Regions from separate parts of the Streptosporangium sp. NPDC050148 genome, predicted to be linked through region 1. Evidence: riboswitches for the same ligand, from Rfam matches in the RefSeq annotation. Region 1 holds a riboswitch; the other holds the start of a gene.
The links. A riboswitch is a leader RNA that binds a small molecule or an ion and turns the genes downstream of it on or off. The one in region 1 is predicted to bind cobalamin.

Region 1 (3,355 bases):
TGGATCATGCGGACCGCCACCCGGGCGACGTCCGCGGGCAGCGCGTCCAGGTCGGCCTCGGCGCGGATGGTGGCGAAGGAGCGGCGGTAGATCTCCGCGCCGTCGCGGACGTAGTCGATCACAGTTCCCCTCTGGCGGCCGTCACCACGGCCGCGGTCTCCTCGATGCCCGAGCAGGTCAGGCCGGTGCCGTCCAGCTCCAGGCGGTAGCCGTGGCCGGTGGCGACCACGTCGGCGACCCGCCCCTTCGGGCGGCCGCAGCGTCTGGCGCACCCCGCCCAGTGCACGGGGAGCGTATCGGTGCGGGACGCGTCCCGGGCGGGCGGGGCCAGGGCGACGACGGCGGTCGCGTCGGCCCGCACGTCGGCCAGGGACTTGGCGCAGCCGGGACGTCCGGCGCAGGCCGTGACGCCGATCCACGGCGAGCCGGGGTCGACGACCAGGCCGGCGGCCCGCAGCCGGCCGGCCGCGTCCGCGGCCTCGGCGCGGGTCAGGCCGGGCAGGACCGCGCCTCTCCAGGGGGTCAGGCGGATCTCCCCGCCGGTGGCGACGTCGGCCAGCACCTCGGCCTGGGCGGAGGTCAGCCGTCCCAGGGGAACCGCCACCCCGAGCGCGACCCGCGCGGGGCCGCTCCGGGCGGTGCCGGGGGGTGCGGCGGTGCCGATGAGCCCCACCGGCCCGAGCGCCACGGGCCGCGGCCGTACCGGCTCGGAGGGGGGCGCCTGGACGGTGCGATCCGCGGTGGGGTCCGCGGGGAGGGCGGCCGATACGCGGGCGGTGACCAGGGCGGGCCCGTCGGGGAGCTCGGAGATCCGCCAGGCGGTGACGTCCCGGGCGGCCAGCTCGTCGAGGAACGCCTCGGCGGCGGCGAGCAGGGCGGTCACGGCCTGGTCCGTCCCGACGCACAGGCCGGTGTCGGTCCCGGCGAGGAGCAGCGCGAACCGGTCCGGCCCGACGGCCAGGACCGCCGCGTCGGCGCCGAGCCCGGCCACGTCGCCGCGCCCGTCGTCGAGGGCGAACATGAACCGGCCGGGCAGGGCGGCCAGCGCGGGCCGGGCGCACAGTCGCCGGTCCAGCTCGCCGATCAGCGGGGTGACGTCGGCGACCCCGCCGCCGGGACCGTCCAGGCCGGTCAGCGGGGAGGCGAGGATGTTGCGGACCCGCTCGTGGGTGGCCGAGGGCAGCAGTCCCGCCCGCGCCATCCGCGCGGCGAACCCGTCGTCCGGGGCGGTGGGGTCGTCGTCGTGGGCGAGACCGCGTACCTGCACGTTGGCCCGGGAGGTGAGCTCGACGGCGCCGTCACCGTGAAGGCGCGCCGCCGTGGCGAGTTCGCGCAGCCGGGCGGGGGTGAGCCGGCCCCCGGGCACGCGGACGCGGGCCAGGCCGCCGTCGGCGGCGGCGTGGACCTGAAGCGCTCCGGGACATGCGTCAGGCCGTGATCGTCCATGAAAGTCGGCAATGTCCACTCACGGGATGCTAGTGCCAGTTTCTTGCGGGGAGCCGGACTGCCGTAGTGTCATCGGTGGCGATGGCGTTGGGAGGAAGCCGGTGTGATTCCGGCGCGGTCCCGCCACTGTGACCGGGGAGCGAACCTCAACCGGGCCACTGCCCGGCGACGGGCGGGAAGGCCGGGGCGAGCACCGATCCGGGAGCCAGGAGACTCCAGCCGTCGCGGCCGACGACGACCCGGGGCGAGGACCCCGAGGGAGGATGCTCCGTGCGCTTTCCGCCGTTCCCCCACCGCAGTGCGACCCCGCCGATGGAGTGTGGCGCGTGATCCTGCTGCTCTCGACCTCTGACACCGACCTGCTGAGCGCCCGCGCGAGCGGCGCCGACTACCGCCTGGGAAACCCCGCCCGCCTGGGCGTCGCCGACCTGCCACCGCTGCTGGAGGGCGCCGAGGTGGTCGTGGTACGGCTGCTCGGCGGGCGCCGCGCCTGGGAGGGGGGGCTGGACGCCCTGCTCGCCGGTCCCCGTCCCGTCGTCGTGCTCGGCGGCGAGCAGGCGCCGGACGCCGAGCTGATGGAGCTGTCCACCGTGCCCGGAGGGGTGTGCGCCGAGACGCACGCCTACCTCGCGCACGGCGGCCCGGCCAACCTGACCGAGCTGTACCGCTTCCTGTCCGACACGCTGTTGCTCACCGGGCACGGGTTCGCCGCGCCCGCCCCCACCCCGACCTGGGGGACGCTGGAGCGCGAGGCGCGCGACCAGGACGGGCCGGTCGTCGGGGTGCTGTACTACCGCGCCCACCACGTGGCCGGCAACACCGCCTTCGTCGAGGCGCTCTGCTCGGCGATCGAGGACGCCGGAGGGCGGGCGCTGCCGCTGTACTGCGCGTCCCTGCGCACGGCCGAGCCGGGCCTGCTGGAGGCGCTGCGCACGGTGGACGCCCTGGTGGTGACGGTCCTGGCCGCGGGCGGCACCCGCCCGGCGACCGCGTCGGCCGGCGGGGACGACGAGGCGTGGGACGTCGGCGCGCTGGCCGAGCTGGACGTGCCGATCCTGCAGGGCCTGTGTCTGACGAGCAGCCGCGCCTCCTGGGAGGAGAACGACGACGGCCTGTCCCCGCTGGACGCCGCCACCCAGGTCGCCATCCCCGAGTTCGACGGGCGCATCATCACGGTGCCGTTCTCCTTCAAGGAGATCGACGAGGACGGGCTGACCGTCTACGTGGCCGACCCCGAACGCGCCTCGCGGGTGGCGGGCATCGCGGTGCGCCACGCCGCGCTGCGGCACGTGCCGCCCGCCGAGCGACGGCTGGTGCTGATGCTGTCGGCCTACCCCACCAAGCACGCCCGCATCGGCAACGCCGTCGGCCTGGACACCCCCGCCAGCCTGGTGCGCCTGCTGGCGGTGATGCGCGAGCGCGGCTACGACATCGGCGCCGAGGGCGAGCTGCCCGGGGTGACCGAGCAGGACGGTGACGCGCTCATCCACGCGCTGATCGCCGCGGGCGGTCAGGACCGGGACTGGCTCACCGAGGAACAGCTCGCCGGCAACCCGGTGCGCATCGCGGCGACCCGCTACGCCGAGTGGTACGCCACGCTGCCCGCGGACCTGCGGGAGGGGATGGAGCGGCACTGGGGACCTCCCCCCGGGGAGCTGTTCGTGGACAGGTCGGCCGACCCGGAGGGCGAGATCGTGCTGGCCGCGCTGCGCGCCGGCAACGTGGTGGTGATGGTGCAGCCGCCGCGCGGCTTCGGGGAGAACCCCATCGCCATCTACCACGACCCCGACCTGCCGCCCAGCCACCACTACCTGGCCGCCTACCGCTGGCTGGCCGACGGCTTCGGCGCCCACGCCGTGGTCCACGTGGGCAAGCACGGCAACCTGGAGTGGCTGCCCGGCAAGTCCGC
Region 2 (3,355 bases), on a different contig from region 1:
TGGCGATCGTCCCCGACGACGAGCTGCTGGACAAGAACCTCACCACGCTGGGCGAGATCCGCGCCCGGGGCGGGCGGGTGCTCATGGTCGGCCACCGCACCGCCGACCCCAAGCTGGCCGACGACTGCGTCGTGGTGCCCAAGAACGAGACCGAGCTGGACCCGATCCTGCTCTCGATCCCGCTGCAGCTCTTCGCCTACCACGCGGCCGTGGCGCTGGAGCGGGACGTCGACAAGCCTCGCAACCTCGCCAAGAGCGTCACGGTGGAGTGAGGACCGCTACTCCAAGGCCATACCCCTCGCACTATGACAGAAAGTGACATGGAGGTAACCTAGGGTATAAGGGGCTCTTGGGGGAAGGGGCGCTTATGCGCCGTAGGGGGTTCTTCGCGCTGGCGGCGGGGACCGCGCTGCTCGCGGGCTGCGGGGCGGAGGACGAGCCCGCGGGCCCGCTGGTGGACCGGCTGTTCCTCCTCGAACCCGCCGCCGACGGTCACGGGTGGGACGGGATCGCGCGCAGGCTGGCCTCCGTCATGGTCAGGTCGGGGCTGGTGCGCACCGTCATGGCCGCCGACCGGCCCGGACCCCTGGGCTCCGTCTCGCGCGACGCCTTCGTCGTCCCCGGCACCTCCGGCGTCCCGGGGCTCGCCGGGGTTGCGGGGACCCGGGGCGTCTCCTTCGCGCGCGAGGGCAGGGTGCTCGTCGCCGCGATGCCGATGCTCGCCGCCGCGGAGATCGCCAACACCACCGCGGTGGTGCGGGCCACCACCCCCCTCGCCCGGCTGGCCGGCGACTGGGCGGCCCTGGTCGTCCCGGCGGGTTCCCGGCTGCGCGCCTTCGAGGACCTCGCCGCGGCGCTGCGCCGCGACCCGGCCGGGCTGACGATCGGCGGCAGGCTGGAGGGAGGCTCCGACCACGTGCTCTACGGCATGATCGGCAAGTGCCTCGGCGTGGACACCCGGCTGCTGGAGTACGCCGGGTACCTGGCCGCCCAGGACGCGGTCGAGGCGCTCAAGGTCGGCCGGGTGGCGGCCCTGCTGGGATCGGCCCGTGCCCTGCTGCCGGGGATCTCCGCGGGCCGGCTGCGTCCCCTGGCGGTCTCCTCGGGCGGCCGGATCGAGGGGATCGACGCGCCGACGCTGATGGAGCTCGACGTCCGGCTGGAGTACAGCGACTGGTGCGGGCTGGTGGGGCCCGGCGACATGAGCCCGGCGGACAGGGACGCGGCGATCGCCCTGTGCGAGCGGCTCGACGCCACGCCGCACTGGCGTGCCCTGTGCGCGGCGAACGGGTGGAGCCGGGTCTTCCTCGGCGGCGACGACTTCCGCCGGTGGCTGTCCACCGAGACCGGCCGGACCCGGGGCGTGCTTCACGAACTCGGGCTCGCGACGTCCTCGGACACAACCTGTTGGGGTGGTTGCGTCAGACGGCCCTAGATGTAGGATCCTGATCGTCGCTGGTTCACCCGTGAAGGGTGAGGCAAGAGGGAACCCGGTGAGATTCCGGGACTGCCCCGCAGCGGTGAGCGGGAACGAAAGCCGTCATTGAGCACTGGGTGCGCCATGCCCGGGAAGCGACGGCCGGTAGGCGTGTGCGGTGCGCCCGTGAGTCCGAAGACCTGCCGGTGACGTGGTTGTCCAGGGCCTCGTGGGAGGGCCCGCGGAACGAGGCGGTCCGGCGTGCCCGGAATCGCTCGTGGACGCGTGCCCCCGGCGAGACCGCAGGGGGAGAGTCCGAGCGAGCGAGGGGCAGTACGTGACAGAGACCGTGGCGCAGACCGTGACGGAGATCGACACTCCGACGGGGGACGGCGGGGAGCGCGGGCCCGGTGGCACCGGCGGGCCGGTGACGCGGAACGACGCCCGGACGGGGGACGGCGGGAACGACGGCCGCAGGCTGGCCATCGACGAGGCCGCCGCCCGGGTGATCACCGACCCGGAGAACTCCAGGATCGCCGCCGCCATGCTGGCCGAGCTGATCGCCGACGAGGCCGCCGAGCACGGCGTGCGGAGCTTCTCCGACTCCGTCGCCGCCACCCACCGGGCCGGGCTGGTGCAGGACCGGCTCGCGGAGTTCGTGGCCGCGCACGCCGAGGCCCTGGACGCGCTGGTCGTGCCGGACGCCGACGCCGGGTTCGAGTACTTCGGGCTGCGCACCGTCTACGACCGCTACCTGCTGCGCCACCCGAGCACCCGTACGGTGCTGGAGCGCCCGCAGCACTTCTTCCTGCGGGTGGCCTGCGGCCTGTCCGAGACCGTCGAGGAGGCCGCCGAGCTGTACGCGCTGATGGCCTCGCTGTCGTACCTGCCCAGCTCGCCGACGCTGTTCAACTCCGGCTCGCGCCGCCCCCAGCTGTCCTCGTGCTTCCTGCTCGACTCGCCCCGCGACGAGCTGGAGTCCATCTACGAGCGCTACGGGCAGGTCGCCCGGCTGTCGAAGTACGCCGGGGGGATCGGTATCGCCTGGACGCGGATCCGCTCGCGCGGCTCGCTGATCCGCGGCACCAACGGCCACTCCAACGGCATCGTGCCCTGGCTGCGCACGCTGGACTCCAGCGTCGCCGCGGTGAACCAGGGCGGCCGGCGCAAGGGCGCGGCCTGCGTCTACCTGGAATCCTGGCACGCCGACGTCGAGGAGTTCCTCGAACTGCGCGACAACACCGGCGAGGAGGCCCGGCGCACGCACAACCTGAACCTGGCCAACTGGATCCCCGACGAGTTCATGCGCAGGGTCGAGGCCGACGGCACCTGGTCGCTGTTCGACCCCAAGGAGGTCCCGCACCTGACCGACCTGTACGGGACGGCGTTCGACGAGGCCTACCGGGCCGCCGAGGCCGAGGGCCGGTTCGTCCGGCAGATCCCGGCCCGCTCCCTGTACGGGCGGATGATGCGCACGCTCGCCCAGACCGGCAACGGCTGGATGACCTTCAAGGACGCGGCCAACCGGACCTCCAACCAGACGGGCAGGCCGCACAACGTCATCCACCTGTCCAACCTCTGCACGGAGATCCTGGAGGTCACCGGGGACGCCGAGACCGCGGTCTGCAACCTCGGCTCGATCAACCTGGCCGCGCACCTGGTCACGACCCCCGCGAACGGCGGCACCCCCGCGAACGGCGGGACCCGGGGAGACGGCGCGGCCTCGGGGAACGGCGAGGTCGCGGGAGGCGGCGCCGTCCCGGGGGACGACGGGGCGTCGCGGATCGCCGGGATCGACTGGGACCGGCTGCGCGCGACCGTCCGCACCGCCGTGCGCTTCCTGGACCGCACCATCGACCTGGGCTTCTACCCGACCCCCGAGGCCCGCGACGCCAACCTCAGGTGGCGGCCGATCGGGCTCGGCGTGATGGGCCTGGC

Region 2: it holds a riboswitch for cobalamin, as region 1 does, so the genes downstream of both, ACZ6RT_RS05955 (ribonucleoside-diphosphate reductase subunit alpha) here and cobN (cobaltochelatase subunit CobN) in region 1, are expected to answer to the same signal.

The regions. Positions count from the first base shown of each region.
Region 1 covers NZ_JBVJIA010000015.1:175,989-179,343, forward strand. The annotation lists gene ACZ6RT_RS19035 (precorrin-8X methylmutase) at 1-122, opposite strand, end outside; gene cobG (precorrin-3B synthase) at 119-1,465, opposite strand; cobalamin riboswitch at 1,512-1,684, shown strand; gene cobN (cobaltochelatase subunit CobN) at 1,773-3,355, shown strand, end outside.
Region 2 covers NZ_JBVJIA010000004.1:222,459-225,813, forward strand. The annotation lists gene glmS (glutamine--fructose-6-phosphate transaminase (isomerizing)) at 1-272, shown strand, start outside; gene ACZ6RT_RS05950 (tripartite tricarboxylate transporter substrate-binding protein) at 368-1,435, shown strand; cobalamin riboswitch at 1,440-1,639, shown strand; gene ACZ6RT_RS05955 (ribonucleoside-diphosphate reductase subunit alpha) at 1,845-3,355, shown strand, end outside.